Regions from separate parts of the Lentzea sp. NPDC058450 genome, predicted to be linked through region 3. Evidence: predicted binding sites of a transcription regulator. Region 3 holds the regulator's gene; each other region holds the start of a gene.

Region 1 (6,482 bases), on a different contig from region 3:
ACCTGGCGAGGACGCCGGCGTCCTCGGTCGGCAACGGCCCCGCGCCGTGCCGCGTCTGGTAGGTCCTGGTCACGCCGATCACGCGCGCCGGGCGCCCGTCGAGCAGCTCGCGGGCGTTGCGCGGGACGACCGTGGACCAGGTGGTGTGCGGGTGGAACCCGTAGGTCTCGTCGAGGAGCACGCCCTGGGCGCCCTCGAAGACGAGCCGTCCCTCCGGCAGTTGGTCGTTCGTGATCCGGACGGCGTCGGCGAACGCCCGGTAGAGCATCACCAGCTCGTCCACGCTGATGCCGTCGCCGATCAGCGGCTCGTAGAACTTGGCGAGCACGTCCAGGCGTTGCCGGAGCATGCGCGGGTTCAGGCAGTCGCCGACGCGGGGAGCCGGTCCCGGATAGCCGAGAACCTCTTGTCCCTCCACGACTTCGCCCTTCGTGTGGCCGGCGAGCAGGCCGTACCAGGCCGTTTCGCCGATGCCCTTGCCGCACGAGCCGTGCCGGCCGTCGCCGCGGGCGTTCTCGCGCGCCCGGTTCGCGGCCACGTGGAACGGCGTGGTGAGCAATGCGTTGGTGTCGATCGACATCAGCGAGAGCGGGTTGTCGACGCCGATCGCTTCGAGCTCACGTGACTCGGTGGCCAGCGCGATCGGCTCGACCAGGACGTGGCGGGAGAGCCGGGTCGGCACGCCCGCGAGCGTGCCGGACCCGAACTGGCTGAACGTGTGGTGCCGGCCGTCGGCGATGACGTTGTGCGCGGCCTGCGCGCCGCCGTTGAACCGCACGACTGCGCTGACGTCCCCGTTCGCGCACAACGCGTCGACCACCGCTCCCTTGCCCTCGTCGCCGAACCCGAGCCCGACGACGATCACGTGGTCGTTCACGACAGCGCCACGTCGTCGGGGCCGTCGATGCCGAGCGGCGCCGCGACGACCGCGCGCTTGCCGCTGCCGACCGCGACCAGCGCCTTGCCGACGGCGTCACGTTCGGCGGCCGACCCGACCTCGGCGAGGTCGACCAGCGCCTGGTCGAGGTCCACGACCTGCTCCTCCAGCCCGATCGTGGCGGCGATGAGCTCGCACACCGCGCCGGGGTCGTCCAGCTTGAGGAAGTTCTGGCCGAGGATCGCGCGCCAGTGGTCGCCGATGCTGTCGTCGTGGAAATACGACGACTGGTTGGGCAGGATGAAGTAGACGTGCCACTTCTTGGCGAGCTCGCGGTACACCGACACGGGGTCGATGTCCTGCTTGACGTCGTCGCCGATGACCCGGCGGATGTGCCTGGCCTCCAGCCGCGGCTTGTTCAGCTCGTCGCCGATGATGAACAGGTAGCCCTTGCGGCCGCGCTTCTGCCACGCGTCCGTGACGACATGCCGTGCGATGAAGTATGCCGCCAGCTCGTACGACTCGCTCTTCTGCCCGCCGCCGTTGCCTTCGAGGAAGATGTCGCGCAACTGCTCGTCCATGCGGTTGTCCGACTCGAACTGCCCGACCTGCAACGGCACCCGGTCGCTGTCCGCGTCCCCGATGCCACCGAACAGCAGCTGCGGGTCGGCGAGATATCCCTTGCGCTGCAACAACCCGTGCAGCTTGCCCAGCTTGCCCTGCATGATCATCGGCACGCTGCCCATCGAGCCCGTGACGTCGAACAGCACGGCGATCGGTGTCGAGTCGGCGTGGTCGGGCGAGTCGCGGCACTCGCGGTGGCCGACCTGGAACGGGTCGAGCGCGGGGGCGGCCTTCCAGCCCGACGCCGGCGTGGCCTTGACCGAGGCGGTGTAGCCGAAGTCGGCGATTCCCTTGGCTGCGCGGAAGGTCTTGGCCGCGGCGTAGGCGTTGTCGTCCCAGTTGCCGTGTCCCATGGTCATTCTCCTGTCTTGGGCATCGTGAACGGGCGGAAGGTCCTCGGCCCGTAAAGCTCTTCGAGCAGTTCGTCGTACTCGCGGATCAGGTCCTGGGGGTCCGGTCGCCTGCCCGGGTTGTCCTGCATGCAGCCCTTGGCGAACCTGCGTTGCCTGTCTTCGTTCTGGCGGAGGAGGTCCAGCATCAGCTTGTGTGCCATGTGGACGTCCGTGGCCGCGGTGACCGGGTCGTTGTTCTGGACTTCCGGTGGATACTCGATCGTCTTGCTGGTCGCCATCAGCCGTTCGTTCTCGCGCACCGCGAACGACCAGCCGACGAGCACGATCCCGTGTTGTTCCGGGTGCACCAGGACGTTGTCTCTGGTGACGGCGCCGTGCACCAGTCCTGCTTGGTGTGCACCGGCCAGCGCTTTCAGGAGCCTGCGGTGCATCCAGGCGTAGTCGCGCCCGTCCAGCCCGTCGGGGAACGCTTTGTGAACTTCTTCGAGCGTGACGAAGCCTTCTTTGAGCGGGTCCAGCACCGTGAACGCCCGGGAGCCCTTCGCGGTCTCGCCCGAGGTGTCGAGCAGCCGCGGGTAGAACGGGCGCAGCCACGCGTTGCGGTCGGTGAAGCGTTCGAGCGTCCGAAGCGCCTGCCACTCGCCGTGGATCAGCGGGTTGAGGCCTGGGTTTCGCACGACCTTGACCACGTACGGGCCGTCGGCCTCGTAGAGGTTGGCGATGCTGCCGACCGCGAACGGCTCCCCGATGCGGTAGGCGCCGGTCCGGGTGGTCAAGGTGACGGTGGTTGTGTTGATCCAGTCGTGGTGCAGGCGGGTCAGTTCGGCCTGGGCCGCGTGGGCGCGGGGGTTGGCCGGGCCCACGACGTCGGGGTGCAGGACCGAGGACAGCGCGCGGTACCGGCGCCGTGCTTCGCGGCGTCGATCCGGGTCCGTGGTGCGCGGGCCGAACAGCGCCTCGGGCGAGGTCGCGCGTTCGACCAGGTCCAGCGCCTCCGTCGTGGTGAGCATGGTTTGAGTCTTGCAGACTCAAACCTGGATCGCAAGTCCCTGCGGTTGCCGGTTCGCGATGCCGGTTTCGTTGGGATGTCGCGTTCCAGCGGGGTTGGTCGCGTTTTGTTGGTTGGGCTGCGGTTGCGAGAGTTGGTTGCGTGGGTCTCGACGAAAGATCTGGGGTGTGCGATTGGGGCTTGACTTCGGGGCCCTTGCGAGGTGCTGGTCGGCCGGAAAAGGCCGGGCTGAAAAGCGCCCGGCCGATCCGCGAGGGGTAGCACCTCGCACCCAAAGTCAAGCCCCAATCGCCTTGAGGGGCGTAACCGGCTCCCAGTCCTGTAGCAGCCCGTTCGGGCTCGCCTTCGGCTTCGCGTGCCGGGTTTCGTAGGTGGTTGGGGTGCGTTGACGGCTGCCGGTTGGGAGCGCGCGCCTGGCTTGCATTGTGGTCGCCTTGCGTTGACGACTGCGGTTGGTGGCGCGCGCCAGGCCAAGACGGTGGTCGCCTTGCGTTCGCGACTGCGGTTGAGAGGTGTTTCACGGTGTCCCCCTCCCCGGTCGGCGGGTACCCGGTGCCAAATCGGGAGGAGGCACATGCTTTTCGTGGTCATGGGCTGCTCGGTGGCCTTCGCGTTGCTGGTCGTGGAGGTGGTCCACCGGTTGGTGCGCCGGTTTGGTCACAGCGGGCGGATGTACCGGCCCGGTCAGGTCTTCGGTGCCCTGCTGGCCGCGCAGATCAGCCTCAGCGCCTATCCGGTGGACGCGCCGGTCACGTTGCACGTGCTGGGGATCGCGCTGATCCTGGCGGGTGCGTGGCTGTTGGCCTCGTTGATCAGCACGCTGGTGGACCTGTCGTTGTCGCGGATTCGCACTGACGTCACGGACAACCGGCACGCTCGGCGGGTGCACACGCAGGTCGTTCTGGTGCGGCGGCTGGTGTTGGTGGTCATCGGGGTGCTGGCGGTCGGGGCGATTCTGATGACGTTCCCCGGTGCTCGGGCGGTCGGGTCGACGGTGCTGGCCTCGGCGGCGGTTGTTGGTGCTGTGGCTGCGTTTTCTGCGCAGTCGTTGCTGGGCAACCTGATTTCGGGGTTGCAGATCGCGTTCAGCGACGCGGTGCGGCTCGATGATGTTGTTGTGGTCGAAGGCGAGTGGGGGCGGGTCGAGGACGTCACGCTGACGTACGTCGTGCTGCACCTGTGGGACGACCGGCGGCTGGTGTTGCCGACTTCGTACTTTCTGAAGACGCCGTTCGAGAACTGGACGCGCACGCAGTCCGCGTTGCTGGGGACCGTGGAGCTCGATCTCGACTGGACGGTGCCGGTCGAGGCGATGCGGCAGGAGATGCGGTCCATGCTGGAGGCCAGCGACCTGTGGGACGGGCGGGTGTCGGTCCTGCAGGTCACGCAGGCGACGCAGGGGTTCGTGCGGTTGCGCGCGTTGGTGAGCGCGGCCGACGCCGGGAAGCTTTGGGACCTCAGGTGTTTGACGCGTGAGCACCTGGTGGACTGGGTGCAGCGGCAGCACGACGGGGCGTTGCCGCACATCCGGACGCGCGCGCTCACGCAGAAGACCAAGCAGCAGCCCACCGGCGACCAGCACACGGACGCGCGGGTGTTCGGCGAGAGCCTGGACGGGGCGTTGCGGGAGCAGGCGTTCGCGGGACCCAAGGGCTCCTAGGCGGATCGTTCGAGGATGTCGGTGAGCAGACCGCGGCACCGGGCGATCTCGGCGGCCCGCTCGTCCAGGCGCGTCACCTCGGCACGCAGGGTCGCCAGCAGGTCGGAGCACGGATCCACGCGTGGCGAGGCGTCGATGACACAGGGCAGCAACCACGCGATGGTCGCGAGGGGCAGGCCGGCGTTGAGCAGCGCCTTGATCCGGCGCACGGTCTCGACATCGGCCCGCGTGTACACGCGGTAGCCGTTGGGCGAGCGCTCCGACGACAGGAGACCGCACTTCTCGTAGTGCCGCACCGAGCGGGCGGAGACACCGCACTCGGCGGCCAGTTCACCGATCAACACAGCTTGACCTTGACACTGATGTCAAGCCCTACGGTCGGCCGCATGAACGTGATCCTGCACGGTGCCCAGAGCACCGCGGCCGACTGGGCGCCGGTGAAAGCCCTGCTCACACCCGCCGAGGTGCCGAACAGGCGTGGCCGCGACGGTGTCCCGCTGCCGGCGGACTACAGCCTCCGCACCGAGATCGACGACCTGCACGCCGTGCTCGACCGGCACGAGAACCCGACGCTGATCGGGCACAGCTACGGCGGCCTCGTCGCGCTGCTCACCGCGCAGGAGCGGAACGACCTCAAGGCGCTCGTGCTGTACGAACCGGCGATCGGCATCGACCCCGAGGCCGTCGAGGACTACGCGAACGCCCTGGCCAGAGGCGACCGGGACCTCGCTCTGGAGATCATGGTGGTCCGGCTGGCGGGCGAGTCGTCGTTCCGCGAGGCGGCGCCCGACCTCTGGGAGGCGGCGAAGGGCCTGCTGGACACCACGCTGCACGAACTGCGGGCGGTCACGGGCTACCGCTACGAGCCGCCGAAGCTGGACATTCCGGTCACGGTCATCGTCGGTGAGCGCACGGATCACCTGTTCGGACCAGCCGCGCGGGACATCGTCAGAGACACGAATGGCACCCTGGTCACCATCGAAGGCGCTGGTCACGTGGCTCACCTGACGCATCTCGAAGAGTTCGTGGAGATCGTGCAACCGTCCCGCGAGGCCACTCCGTCCTAGATCCATGAGAAGACCGCTCGCCGTCGCGTTTTGCGCGCTGGCTCTCGGCAGCTGTGGTACGAACGGGTCTCCAGCCTTGCCCTTGGCGGAGGTGCCCGCGGTGTCCACGGTGAACCCGGACAAGAACCGGATCGAGCAGGCTAAGCGCGACGGCCACCTCACAGTGCCACTGACGATCGCCGTGCAGCAGGGACGCAGCGAGGAGGTCGAGCAGGCACTGAAGGCGCTGGGCGCGACCGTCGAGTCGCGGGATCCCAGAATCGGCTACCTGCGCGCCGAGATGCCGGTCGACAAGGTGGAAGACGCGTATCTGATCATCGGGGTGTCCGCGATCGACGTGGACGAACCGCTCAGCAACAAGTTGCCGGAACCGTAGAAAGCCCCAGAATCTCGTGGATTCTGGGGCTTTCTACGTTCCTAAAAGGACTTAGCTGACTGCCTGCACGATCACCGCACCACTGCCGATCACAGCGTTGTCGGCCGTGCGGACCTCGAGCTCACCGCGCAGCACGCGGCCGGCACCGGGCTGGGCCAGCGGCGTGATGACGCCCGTCGCGTTCCACGACGCACCGGCGGCGCGGTCGGCGTTGGCGTCGGTGACGGCCAGGGTGCCGAGCGACGACGCGGTGTAGACGTCGAAGTAGTCGTACTCCGTGGTGCCCGCGGGCACCGCGTAGCCGTCGACCACCGCGATCCAGTTGCCCGCGGCCGGGTTGGTGACCGTCACGGACTCCTCGGAGTCCGCGTCGGCCGACTGACCGGCGAGCACGCAGCTGCCCGTCGTGCAGTTGTACACGGACAGGTCGAGGTCGGCGGCCACGTCAGTGGTGTTGCCGATCGTGACCGTGAGCCGCGTCGAACCCGCCGTGACGGCGATCGGGTACTGCTGGGA
Region 2 (6,482 bases), on a different contig from region 3:
GGACTTCGACTGGATCAGCGGCGAGAGCGCGTTGTTCGCTGGTGGTGCGCTTCTCGCGATCGTCGGGGCCTACTTCGTGGAGCGGCGGGCGAGTGCGCCGGTCATCCCGTTGCACCTGTTCAAGAACCGGACCGTGGTGCTGGCGATGCTCGGGGGCGTCGCGGTGGGGACCGCGATGTTCGGGGCCTCGGTGTTCATGGGGCAGTACTTCCAGATCGCGCGCGGGTTCTCGCCGACCAAGGCCGGGCTGCTGACGGTGCCGCTGGTGTTGGGGCTGAGCATCTCGTCGACGGTCAGCGGGCAGTTGATCGCCAAGAGCGGCCGGTGGAAGAGCTACCTGGTGTGGGGCTCGTTCTCGCTGGTCGCGGGGCTGGCGTTGCTCGGGACGATCGACCACCGGACCAACCTCGTGCTGATGGGGGCCTACCTCGCGCTGGTGGGCGTCGGGGTCGGGCTGACCATGCAGAACCTCGTGCTGGCCGTGCAGAACGGCGTGGGCATGGCCGATCTCGGCGCGGCCAGTTCCACGGCCACGTTCCTGCGGTCGCTGGGCGGGACGGCCGGCGTCTCGGTGCTCGGGGCCGTGCTGGCGGCCCAGGTGAGCACGAAGACGCTCGACCGCGGGTCCCTCTCCCCAGTCGTGCGCGACTCCTACGGTGACGCCATGGGCGAGTTGTTCCTCATCGCCGCCGGGCTCGCCGTGTTCACGGTCATCGCGGTCCTGCTGATCAAGGAGCAGCCGCTGCGCGACTCGGTGGAGGATGTCACCCCATCGGGTTCTGGTGCACAGACGGTCGCCACTGAACTTGATTCACCTGTGGATACTGAACAGCGGATTGTGGATAACTCGGTGCCCGCTGTGGACAAGCTGTTGGTGCTTTCGAGTGACGCTGGTCAGGACGTTGCGGCTCGTTCGGCTGCGCTGCGTTCCACGCAGAACTCGTTGCCCTCGGGGTCGCGCATTGTGACCCAGCCGGTGCCGTCCGGCCTGCGCTGATCGTCGAAGACCGTCGCGCCGATGCCGACGAGGCGTTCCACCTCCTCGTCGCGGGTGATCGCGACCGGCTGCAGGTCGAGGTGCAGCCTGTTCTTGAGCTCCTTCGACTCCGGAACGTTGATGAAGAGGTACCGGATGCCGTTCGGCAGCTCGATCATCGACTCGGGGTCGCCCGGGTTGTCGTCGGGGTGCAGCGGCAGGTCCAGGACCTTGCTCCACCACGAGGCGATCTCGTAGGAGTCGCGCGCGTCGATCGTGATGCTGTGGATGATGGACGTCATGGGGTGATCATCGCTCAGTCGGGCTGTGATCCCGACCGATTTCAAGGTTGAGCGGAACAGACTCAACTTTTCTGACGTTATGCGGGATGATGGTCCATGCTGGAGGCTGACCACGAGGTGGAGGAATGGACGCTTTCAACCCGACGACCAAGACGCAGCAGGCCGTGTCCGCGGCGGTGCAGGCCGCCACGCTGAACGGGAACCCCGACGTGGGTTCCGTGCACCTGCTCAGCGCACTGCTGGCGCAGACGGACGGGTTGACCGCGCCGTTGCTGTCGGCCGTGGGCGCCGACCCCGAGCAGGTGCGCAAGGAGCTGGAGCAGCTCTCCCGCGGGCTGCCGAGCGCTTCCGGTTCCACCGTGTCCGCCCCGCAGTTCTCGCGCGACGCCGTGCGGGTGATCAACCGGGCGCAGGAGCTCGCCACCGAGATGGGTGACGAGTACGTGTCCACCGAGCACCTGCTCGTCGGGCTCGCGCAGCACGGCGGGCTGGTGGCCGACCTGCTGCGGCGCCACGGTGCCACTCCCGACGCGCTGACCGACGCGTTCACGAAGGTGCGCGGCTCGGCGCGGGTGACGTCGGCCGACCCCGAGGGCACCTACAAGGCGCTGGAGAAGTACGGCGTCGACCTGACCGAACGCGCGCGCAAGGGCGAGCTCGACCCGGTGATCGGCCGGGACGCCGAGATCCGCCGCGTCGTCCAGGTGCTGTCGCGGCGCACCAAGAACAACCCCGTGCTGATCGGCGAGCCCGGTGTCGGCAAGACCGCGATCGTCGAGGGCCTGGCGCAGCGCGTCGTGGCCGGTGACGTGCCGGAGTCGTTGCGCGGCAAGAAGGTCGTGTCGTTGGACCTCGGCTCGATGGTCGCGGGCGCCAAGTACCGCGGCGAGTTCGAGGAACGGCTCAAGGCCGTGCTGAAGGAGATCACCGACTCGGCCGGGCAGGTCATCACGTTCATCGACGAGCTGCACACGATCGTCGGTGCGGGCGCGACCGGTGAGTCGGCGATGGACGCCGGCAACATGATCAAGCCGATGCTGGCCCGCGGCGAGCTGCGCATGGTCGGTGCCACGACCCTGGACGAGTACCGCGAGCACATCGAGAAGGACGCCGCCCTGGAACGCCGCTTCCAGCAGGTGCTGGTCGGCGAACCGTCGGTGGAGGACACGGTCGGCATCCTGCGCGGCCTCAAGGAGCGCTACGAGGTGCACCACGGCGTGCGCATCACGGACGCCGCCCTCGTCGCCGCCTCGACGCTGTCCGACCGCTACATCACCGCGCGCTTCCTGCCGGACAAGGCCATCGACCTCGTCGACGAGGCCGCGTCCCGGCTGCGCATGGAGATCGACTCGCGGCCCGTCGAGATCGACACCGTCGAACGTGCCGTGCGGCGCCTCGAGATCGAGGAGATGGCGCTGTCCAAGGAGTCCGACGCGGCCTCCGTCGAACGCCTGCACGCGCTGCGCGCCGAACTGGCCGAGAAGCGCGAGGAACTCTCCGCGCTGACCGCCCGCTGGCAGAACGAGAAGGGCTCCATCGACCGCGTGCGCGCGCTGAAGGAGCAGCTCGAGTCGTTGCGCGGCGAGTCGGAACGAGCCGAGCGCGACGGCGACCTCGGCCGTGCCGCCGAGCTCCGCTACGGCCGGATCCCCCAGCTGGAGAAGGAACTCGCGGTCGCGGCGGAGTCCACACAGGACGCCGCGATGCTCAAGGAGGAGGTCGGCCCGGACGACGTCGCGGACGTGGTGTCGGCGTGGACCGGCATCCCCGCGGGCAGGCTGCTGGAGGGCGAGACCGCCAAGCTGCTGCGCATGGAGGACGAACTGGGCCGCCGCGTCGTGGGCCAGGCCGAGGCCGTGCGCGTGGTGTCGGACGCGGTGCGCAGGACGCGCGCCGGCGTCGCCGACCCGGACCGCCCGACGGGCTCGTTCCTGTTCCTGGGCCCCACCGGCGTCGGCAAGACGGAGCTCGCGAAGGCGCTGGCGGCGTTCCTGTTCGACGACGAGCGGGCGATGATCCGCATCGACATGAGCGAGTACTCCGAGAAGCACTCGGTGGCCCGCCTGGTCGGCGCGCCTCCCGGCTACGTCGGCTACGACCAGGGCGGCCAGCTCACCGAGTCGGTCCGCCGCCGCCCGTACTCGGTCGTGCTGCTGGACGAGGTCGAGAAGGCGCACCCGGACGTGTTCGACGTGCTGCTGCAGGTGCTCGACGACGGCCGCCTCACCGACGGCCAGGGCCGCACGGTCGACTTCCGCAACACGATCCTGGTGCTCACCTCGAACCTGGGCTCGCAGACCATCGTGAACCCGTCGCTCACCGAGCGCGAACGCCACGACGCGGTGATGTCCGTGGTGCAACGCCACTTCAAGCCGGAGTTCCTCAACAGGCTGGACGACGTCGTGGTCTTCCACGCCCTCGCCACCGAGGAGCTGACGTCCATCGTGGACATCCAGATCGCCCGCCTGGCCGACCGCCTGGCGGCCCGCCGGCTGACCCTCGACGTCACGCCGTCGGCCCGCGACTGGCTGGCGCTCAACGGCTTCGACGCGATCTACGGCGCGCGGCCGCTGCGGCGGCTGGTGCAGTCGGCGATCGGCGACCAGCTGGCGAAGGAGCTGCTGGCCGGCGAGGTGCGCGACGGCGACACGGTGCGGGTCGACGTGGTGGACGACCAGAGCGGCCTGATCGTGGGCCGCACCGCGTGAGTCCGCACCTGGGAGGGGGCCGGAAGGTCCCCTCCCAGGTGTTTCCGCGGTGAGTTGCCCGCAGCTCACCGGCTTTCGATCGTCAGCTCACCGGACAGCACGGTCCGGATGTGGTCGCCGGACAGCAGGGAGTGCGGGTACCCGAGGTCGATCGCGCTCACCTCGTCCAGCCGCGCCACCTGCTCCGCGGTCAACGACACGTCCAACGCGCCGAGGTTGCCCACCAGCTGCTCCGGCGTGCGAGCCCCGACCACCGGCGAAGTGACCCCTGGCCGCCCGAGGTTCCACGCCAGCGCGACCTGCGCGGGCGCGCACCCGACCTCGGCAGCCACCTCCCGCACCACGTCGGCGATCCCGAGCGTGCGCGGGTTCACCATGCCCAGCGCGGCGTTGAACTCCCGGCGCGACGTCCCGGCCTCGGCGGCGCCCGAGTACTTGCCGGACAGCACCCCGCCGCCCAACGGCGAGAACGGCGTCACGCCGAGCCCCAGCGCCCGCGCGGCGGGGATCAGGTCGCGTTCGGCGTCCCGGTTGATCAGGCTGTACTCGATCTGCAACGACACGAGCGGTGACCAGCCGCGGAGGTCGGCGACGGCCTGCATGCGCGAGATCTCCCAGGCCGGGGCGTTCGACATCCCCACGTGCAGGACCTTGCCGGCGCGCACCAGGTCGTCCAGGCCGCGCAGCACCTCCTCGAACGGCGTCCGCGCGTCCCAGACGTGCACGTACAGCAGGTCCACGAAGTCGGTGCGCAGCCGGCGCAGGCTGTTCTCGACGGACGCGAACAGGTTCTTGCGGTGGGAGCCGCCGGAGTTCGGGTCTGAAGGAGTGCGCAGGGTCGAGTACTTCGTCGCCAGCACCAAGGCGTCGCGCCGTCCCGAGATCAACGAGCCGAGCAGCTCCTCGGAACCGCCGTAGGACGCGGCCGTGTCGATGAAGTTGCCGCCGCGGTCGACGTACGCCGAGAACAACGACCGCGCGTCCTCGGCGGAGGAGCCCCAGCCCCACTCGTTGCCGAACGTCGCGGTGCCCAGGGCCAGTGGTGAGACCCGCAGGCCGGACCGGCCCAGCAGCCGGTACTTGTCGAGCGACATGGTGTTTCTCCCGAGGAAAGTGGTGAGACACCAGGCTCCGAGAACGAGCAGCGGCGGGTAAGGGAAGGAACTTCCTGGGAACACGAGTCCTACCCGGACTGTTGAAGAGGCCGTGCTCACCGACGTCACGCAGGAGCTCGCGATCTTCCTGAGGACCAGGCGCGAGCGGCTGGATCCGCGCGACTTCGCCCTGCCGGAACGGCGACAGCGCAGGACGCCGGGACTGCGGCGCGAGGAGGTCGCCGAGCTCGCGGGCATCAGCGTCGACTACGTCGTCCGCCTGGAGCAGGCACGCGGGCTGCGGCCGTCGGCGGAGGTGGCCGAGGCACTGGCCGGGGCGTTGCGGCTGAACGACGACGAACGCGCGTACCTCCTCGGCCTCGCCAAGCGGCACACCGGGGACAAGGCGGCGACCGAAGCGGCCGAGTCGTTGAAACTGCTGGTCGAGGACCTGTCGCCGAGACCGGCCATGGTGATGAACCACCGGTTCGACGTCCTCGCCTGGAACGACGAGATGGCGGAGGTGCTGCTGGACTTCGCCGAGCTGCCGGAACGAAGGCGCAACGCGGTCTGGCTGTGCCTGCTGCACCCGGAGGTCCGCGAGCGCTACGTCGACCGCGACCGGGTCGTCCGCGAAGGGGTCGCCCACCTGCGGGCCGCGTGGGCCGCGCACCCCGGCGACCAGGTGCTGGCCGGCCTCATCGCCGAGTGCGCCGCCGCGGACGAGGAGTTCGCCCGGCTGTGGGCCGCCCGCGACGTCCGGTTCAACGCCCGCGGTGACAAGGTGCTGAAGCATCCCCGCGCAGGTGAGATCGCGTTGCGGTTCGAGACGCTCAGGCCCCTGCAGAGCCCCGACCAGTTGCTGGTGATCTACCGCGGCGCGGACGCCCGCAGCCAGGCCGCGATGGCGCAACTGAACCGGGGAAAGGCACGCCGAGGTCACGACGCGCGGAAGTGATCTTCGTTCCTCGCCTCCGACCCACTACGCTTGGCCCGTGGGCATACCGGCGTGGGTCTGGTTCACCGTCGCCGCGGTGGCGGGCGTGGCGGGGTTCGCCCTGCTCGCGACCGACCGGGCGCAACGAACCGCGCGTAATCGTGAACGGCGCCGTTGGGCTGCCCTGCGCGGCTGGCAGTTCGAGGAGACAGACCACGTGCTGCCGACCCGGTGGGAAGCCGGGGCCATCGCGTACTACGGCACGGGCCTCGCCCGTGACGTCGTGGCGGGCTCGACCTTCACCGCCGACGGTCGCAGGCAGGTCTACGTGCTGGACCACGAGACCGGCGGCAAGGTCAACTCCGTGCTGGTCGGCGTGCGCTGCAGGCGGGCGTTGTCGGTGGTGATCGAGCTGTGGTTGTCGACCGTGCCGTTCCAGCGCGACGACGACAAGAAGCCGATGCC
Region 3 (6,482 bases):
TCCCGTTCGACACCCGCAAGCCGTTCGACCCGTCCGGCATCCGGCTCGGCACGCCGGGGATCACGACGCGCGGCCTGAAGCCCGAGCAGATGCCGTTGATCGCGGACTGGATGGACCGCGCGATCGCCGCCCACGACGACGAGCAGGCGCTCGACCGCATCGCCGCCGAGGTCGGGGAGCTACTCGCCTCGCTCTAGCTTCCCGACGGCCTCGCGGACCTCGCTGAACGTCCGGCGGGCGACTTCCCCGAAGTCCCCGCCGGTCGGCAGCCAGCGCTCGTAGCCGTGGTTGAAGGCCAGCACGCCGAGCTCGGCGGCCACCGCGGCCTCCAGCTCCGGCACCCCGCGCCGCTTCAGCGCGTCCGTCATCGCGATGGCGAACCCGACCATCTTCAACGCAGACCGCTCACGCAGTTCGTCGTTGCTCGCGATCACCTCCAGCCGCTGCGGCCCGTGCGAGCGCCGTTGCTCGGTGAACGTCACCGCGGTCGCCACCAGCGCCGCCTCGACCGCGTCCAGCGGCGACGCGTCCGGCCCGGCATCGGCGATCGCGCCGGTCATCAGCTCCGCCAGCACGTCCTGGCCGCCGAACAACACCTCGCGCTTGTCGCGGAAGTGCCGGAAGAACGTGCTCTTCGTCAGCCCGGCGCGCTCGGCGATCTGCGCGACCGCGGTGTTCTCGTACCCCTGCTCGCTGAACAGGTCGAGTGCGGCGCGCACCAACCGCTCCCGCGCGTCCGGCTCCCATCGACCCATGCCTCACATCCTAAGTGATGCGACACAGTCCCATCACTCTGCTACGGTTGATGAGACCAAGTCCCATCACTCTTCACTGAAGGACGAGCACATGAAGGTCTTCGTCACGGGCGCCAGCGGTCACGTCGGATCGGCCCTGGTTCCCGAACTGCTGGGCGCCGGCCACCAGGTCGTCGGCCTGGCGCGCTCGGACGCGTCCGCCGTCAAGCTCGAGGCCCAGGGGGTGACGGTCCAGCGCGGCGACCTGGACGACCTCGACGGCCTGCGCAAGGGCGCCGCCGAGGCGGACGCCGTGATCCACCTGGCGTTCAAGCACGAGGAGATGTACGCGGGCGACTACCAGGGAGCCTCCGAGGCCGACCTCGCCGTGGTGCGCGCGTTCCTCGACGAGCTCTCCGGCACCGGCAAGGCGCTCGTCGGCACCGCCGGCACGCTGGCGTACTCGGGCCTCGGCCGCACGGCCACCGAGGAGGAGCGGATCCCGAGCGAGGGCCCACGTGGCGCCGCCCGCAACGAGATCCTCGACGCGACCGGCGTCCGCGGCTCGGTCGTCGTGCTGCCACCGACCGTCCACAGTGAACTGGACGTCGCGGGCTTCATCCCGATCCTGGTGCGCACCGCCCGCGCCACAGGGGTTTCCGGCTACCCGGGCGACGGCGCGAACCGCTGGTCCGCGGGCCACACGCGGGACGCGGCCCGGCTCTACCGGCTGGCGGCGGAGAAGGCACCGGCGGGTTCGGTGCTGCACGCGGTCGCCGAGGAGGCGATCACGATGAAGGAGATCGCCGAGGTGATCGGGCGGAAGCTGGGTGTACCGGTCGAGAGCATCCCGGCCGAGCGCGCGCAGGAGCACTTCGGTCCGTTGGCGTTCATGGTGTCGCGGGACGCGCCGACGTCGGCCGAGCGCACGAAGGCGTTGCTGGGCTGGGAACCGAAGGAGCCCGGCCTGCTGGAGGACCTGGAGAGCGGGTTCTACTTCGACGAGCGCTGACCTTCGACCCGCTCGGCGCGCGGGCCCCGGCTTCCGGTCCTTCGCGCACCCCGTCCTGCCGACCTGACCGAGGTGGGTTCGCCGTGCTTCTCGATCGTCTGTCGCGCCGGCCGCCCCTCTCGCCGCCGCCCGCCCCCTTCCGCTTGCGGGAAGGGGATCATGGAATCCGGACGTCTACCAGACGGCGCCAGGCGCGGATCAGGACAAGCTTCACCCGTCCGAGTGGCCGATCCTTCCGGTTGCCGAGCATCTCGAGGTGCGGCGAAAGGCAGTTGGCGCAGCAGAAACCGGGCTGAAAGCACGATGCCGCGCACCGCGGTGGTCACACAACTCGACCAACTCGCGGGCGCGGCGTCGCGAAGACCTACGACGAGCGCTCGATCACTTGCGCGGCTTGGGTTTCCACACCACGAGCGCGGTCTCCTGCCGGATCGGCACGAGGTCGCGCCGGTAGGAGGCGTGCACGGCGGCGGCTGTGGAGTCGGCCGCCGCCAACGCCTGGGCGAGTTCCTGCTGGAGCTCGACCACGCGCGAGCGCAACGCGTCGACCTGGTTCTCCAGGTCGATGATCCGCTTGATGCCGGCGAGGTTGACGCCCTCGTCCTGCGAGAGGCGCTGGACCTCGCGCAGCAGCACGATGTCGCGCATGGAGTAGCGGCGGCCACCGCCGGAGGTGCGGCCAGGGGAGACCAGGCCCATCCGGTCGTAGGACCGGAGGGTCTGGGCGTGCAGGCCGGACAGCTGGGCTGCCACCGAGATCACGAAGAACGGCGTGTCCTCATCGGTCCCGGGAGGGAACGGAAAACCCACCGAACTCACCGCCCTTCAAGAAGTGCGTTCAGTTCGCTGCGGGGGTCGTGATCCCGCGTCACATCGGCGTACGCCTCCAGGGCCTTGCGGGCCTCGGACGACAGGTTGTTCGGCACCGCGACCTCCAGGGTGATCAGGAGATCGCCCGAAGTGCCGTCGCGCTTCGTGATCCCCTTGCCCCGCGCCCGCAGCACTCGCCCGGAGGCGGTGCCCGCCGGCACCTTCAAGGTCACCTTGCCGTCCAGCGTCGGCACGGTCAACGTCGTTCCGAGCGCGAGCTCGTCGAACGTCATCGACGCCTTGAGCGTCAGGTCGTTGCCCTGACGGCCGAAGACGCTGTGCGGGTTGACGTGCACGCGCACGAACAGGTCGCCGGACGGACCGCCGTTGCGGCCCGGTTCGCCCTGTCCCGCAAGGCGAATCCGCTGGCCGTCGTCGACACCCGACGGGATCCGCACGGTCAGCGTGCGGGTGCGGGTGCTGACGCCGTCGCCGCCGCACTCGGGGCACGGGTCGTCGATGATCCGGCCGGTGCCGCGGCAGTCGCGGCACGGCTCGCTGAACGCGAAGGCGCCCTGCGAGCGGGTGACCAGGCCGGAACCCGAGCAGGTCGCGCAGGTGTGCGGGGTGGTGCCCGGCTTGGCGCCGGACCCGTTGCAGGTCGTGCAGGCGGCGGGGGACGACAGGCGCAGCGGCACCGTCGCGCCCTTCACCGCCTCGGTGAAGTCGATGCGGACGTCGGTCTCGACGTCCTCGCCCCGACGCGGACGCGTGGCGGAACCGGGAGCCGTGCCACCTCCGCGCCGGTTGAACAGGCCGCCGAGCAGGTCGCCCAGGCCGCCGCCACCGGTGTTCTGCGCGGCACGGCCGAACAGGTCGTTGACGTCGAACCCGCCGGAGCCGAAGCCGCCGGAACCGGGGAAACCGCCACCGCCCGCGAACAGGCGGCGGGCCTCGTCGTACTGCTTGCGCTTGGCCGCGTCCGACAGCACGCCGTAGGCCTCGGAGACCGACTTGAACCGGGCTTCGGCCTTGGCGTCACCGGGGTTCGCGTCCGGGTGCAGCTCGCGCGCGAGCTTGCGGTACGACTTCTTGATCTCGTCGGCCGACGCGTCGGAGGAGACGCCCAGCTCGCGGTAGAAGTCCTTCTCGATCCAGTCCCTAGCACTCACCGGACGTCTCCTCCTCCCTACGCTTCTTCAGCCGGAGCCGGTGCGGCACCGGGCTCGTGATCGGTCACCGCGACCAGCGCGGGGCGAACCAGCTTCTCGCCGAAGGTGTAGCCGCGGCGGAGCACCGCGGTGACCGTCGGTCCGTCGACGTCCGGGGACGTGCTGTGCTGCACGGCCTCGTGCACCGACGGGTCGAACGCCTCGCCCTCGTGCGCGAACGGCTCGAGGCCGGTCTTCTGCAGCGTGGACACGAGCTTGTCCGCCACGGCCTTGAACGCACCGGTCAGGTCGCCGTGCGCGGCGGCCCGCTCGATGTCGTCCAGTACGGACAGCAGCTCGCCGGCAACGGACGCCTTCGCGTTGTTGATCACTGCCTCGCGGTCGCGTTCCACCCGCTTGCGGTAGTTCGCGTACTCGGCGGTGAGCCGCTGGAGGTCGGCGGTGCGCTCGTCGAGCTGGGTCTTCAGCTCGGCGGCCACCTCGTCCACGACCTCGGCGACCAAGGGCTCTTCCGGAGCAGCGCCTTCCTCGGGAGCCGCGTGGGCCGGCGGCCGGACCTCGCCCGTTTCGGGGTCGATCCGGCGCCGGTCGTTCACGACGACCTGAGGCTGCTCCTCTTCGGGGGCGGCGTGCCTCGGTTCGGTCACTTCTTCTCGTCCTCGTCCACGATCTCGGCGTCGACGACGTCATCGTCCTTCTTGGCGCCCGCACCGGCACCCGCACCCGCGGCACCCGGCGCGTCCGCACCAGGGGCCTCGGCGCCCTGGGCGCCCGGGGCGTTGGCGTAGATCGCCTGGCCGATGGCCTGGGACTCGGTGGCGAGCTTCTCCACCGCGGACTTGATGGCCGCGATGTCGGTGCCCTTGAGCGCCTCGTTCGCCTCGGCGATCGCGGCGTTGACCTTGTCCTTGATCTCGGCCGGGAGCTTGTCGTCGTTCTCCTTGACGACCTTCTCCGTCTGGTAGACGAGCGTCTCGGCCTGGTTGCGGACCTCGGCCTCCTCGCGGCGGCGCTTGTCCTCCTCCGCGTGGGCCTCGGCGTCCTTCACCATGCGGTCGATGTCGTCCTTCGGCAGCGCGGAGCCACCGGTGATCGTCATCGACTGCTCCTTGCCGGTGCCCAGGTCCTTCGCCGACACGTGGACGATGCCGTTCGCGTCGATGTCGAAGGTGACCTCGATCTGCGGCACGCCACGGGGGGCGGGCGGCAGGCCGGTCAGCTCGAACATGCCGAGCTTCTTGTTGTGCGCCGCGATCTCGCGCTCGCCCTGGAAGACCTGGATCTGCACGGACGGCTGGTTGTCGTCGGCCGTCGTGAAGGTCTCGGAACGCTTCGTCGGGATCGTGGTGTTGCGCTCGATCAGCTTGGTCATGATGCCGCCCTTGGTCTCGATGCCGAGGGACAGCGGGGTGACGTCGAGCAGCAGGACGTCCTTGACCTCGCCCTTGAGGACACCGGCCTGGAGAGCGGCGCCGACGGCGACGACCTCGTCCGGGTTCACGCCCTTGTTGGGCTCGCGGCCGCCGGTCAGCTCCTTGACGAGCTCCGCGACGGCGGGCATGCGGGTCGAGCCACCGACGAGCACGACGTGGTCGATGTCGCCGACGGAGACACCGGCGTCCTTGATCACGTTGTTGAACGGCGCGCGGGTGCGCTCGAGCAGGTCGTTGGTGATGCGCTGGAACTCGGCGCGCGACAGCGTCTCGTCGAGGAACAGCGGGTTCTTGTCCGCGTCGACCGTGATGTACGGCAGGTTGATGGACGCCTGCGACGAGCTGGAGAGCTCGATCTTGGCCTTCTCCGCAGCCTCGCGGATGCGCTGGAGGGCCATCTTGTCCTTGGTCAGGTCGATGCCGTTGGCCGACTTGAACCGCTCGACCAGCCAGTCGACGACGCGCTGGTCCCAGTCGTCGCCACCGAGGTGGTTGTCACCGGAGGTCGCCCGGACCTCGACCACGCCGTCGCCGAGCTCGAGCAGCGAGACGTCGAACGTGCCGCCACCGAGGTCGAAGACCAGGATGGTCTGCTCCTTCTCGCCCTTGTCGAGGCCGTACGCCAGAGCGGCGGAGGTCGGCTCGTTGACGATGCGGAGCACGTTGAGGCCCGCGATCTGGCCGGCCTCCTTGGTGGCCTGGCGCTGCGCGTCCTCGAAGTAGGCGGGGACGGTGATGACCGCGTCGGTGATCTCCTCACCGAGGTACGCCTCGGCGTCGCGCTTGAGCTTCATCAGCACGCGCGCGGAGATCTCCTGCGAGGTGTACTTCTTGCCGTCGACCTCGTCGGTCTGCCAGGTGGTGCCGACGTGGCGCTTGACCGACCGGATGGTGCGGTCGACGTTGGTCACGGCCTGGTTCTTCGCGGGCTGACCCACGAGGACCTCGCCGTTCTTGGCGAACGCGACGATGGACGGGGTCGTCCTCGAGCCCTCCGAGTTGGCGATGACCGTCGGCTCACCGCCCTCGAGAACAGCGACGACGGAGTTGGTCGTCCCCAAGTCGATGCCGACTGCACGCGCCATTGGAGTTCCTTCCGCTAGTACTTGTTGAGCGTTGGTGGCTCAAGTTTGCCATCCGCTCAAACCTGAGCCTACCCGACTCAAGCTTTCTGACTGGCCCAACGACCGAAGAACTCTGGTTGTTCCCTCAGAACGCGCCGAGGGCCACCCCTTGTGGAGTGGCCCTCGACACAGTCCCCCTGTTTCTAGATGCCGACCACGCGAACGTCCCCCGACGCGGTGATCAGCTGGAGCTCGTT

The links. The regulator HspR, encoded in region 3, represses chaperone genes until heat shock. The targets are predictions, from matches to a motif close to ANNTTGAGTNNNNNNNACTCAANNT.
Region 1: ACFWNN_RS20555 (adenylate cyclase) is a predicted target of HspR. The motif match lies at 2,865-2,889, and genes of this name have one in related genera.
Region 2: clpB (ATP-dependent chaperone ClpB) is a predicted target of HspR. The motif match lies at 1,323-1,347, and genes of this name have one in related genera.

The regions. Positions count from the first base shown of each region.
Region 1 is NZ_JBHXLO010000012.1:181,216-187,697, forward strand. Features, by position in the region: gene ACFWNN_RS20545 (adenylosuccinate synthetase) at 1-877, opposite strand, end outside; gene ACFWNN_RS20550 (hypothetical protein) at 874-1,854, opposite strand; gene ACFWNN_RS20555 (adenylate cyclase) at 1,857-2,864, opposite strand; gene ACFWNN_RS20560 (mechanosensitive ion channel family protein) at 3,438-4,523, shown strand; gene ACFWNN_RS20565 (MerR family transcriptional regulator) at 4,520-4,867, opposite strand; gene ACFWNN_RS20570 (alpha/beta fold hydrolase) at 4,910-5,590, shown strand; gene ACFWNN_RS20575 (hypothetical protein) at 5,691-5,966, shown strand; gene ACFWNN_RS20580 (S8 family serine peptidase) at 6,018-6,482, opposite strand, start outside.
Region 2 is NZ_JBHXLO010000027.1:130,190-136,671, reverse strand. Features, by position in the region: gene ACFWNN_RS33555 (MDR family MFS transporter) at 1-997, shown strand, start outside; gene ACFWNN_RS33550 (VOC family protein) at 895-1,278, opposite strand; gene clpB (ATP-dependent chaperone ClpB) at 1,404-3,986, shown strand; gene ACFWNN_RS33540 (aldo/keto reductase) at 4,052-5,080, opposite strand; gene ACFWNN_RS33535 (helix-turn-helix transcriptional regulator) at 5,193-6,038, shown strand; gene ACFWNN_RS33530 (hypothetical protein) at 6,076-6,482, shown strand, end outside.
Region 3 is NZ_JBHXLO010000011.1:3,450-9,931, forward strand. Features, by position in the region: gene glyA (serine hydroxymethyltransferase) at 1-197, shown strand, start outside; gene ACFWNN_RS18660 (TetR/AcrR family transcriptional regulator) at 180-755, opposite strand; gene ACFWNN_RS18665 (SDR family oxidoreductase) at 847-1,746, shown strand; gene ACFWNN_RS18670 (heat shock protein transcriptional repressor HspR) at 2,128-2,556, opposite strand; gene dnaJ (molecular chaperone DnaJ) at 2,562-3,728, opposite strand; gene grpE (nucleotide exchange factor GrpE) at 3,746-4,375, opposite strand; gene dnaK (molecular chaperone DnaK) at 4,372-6,246, opposite strand; gene ACFWNN_RS18690 (DUF4097 domain-containing protein) at 6,429-6,482, opposite strand, start outside.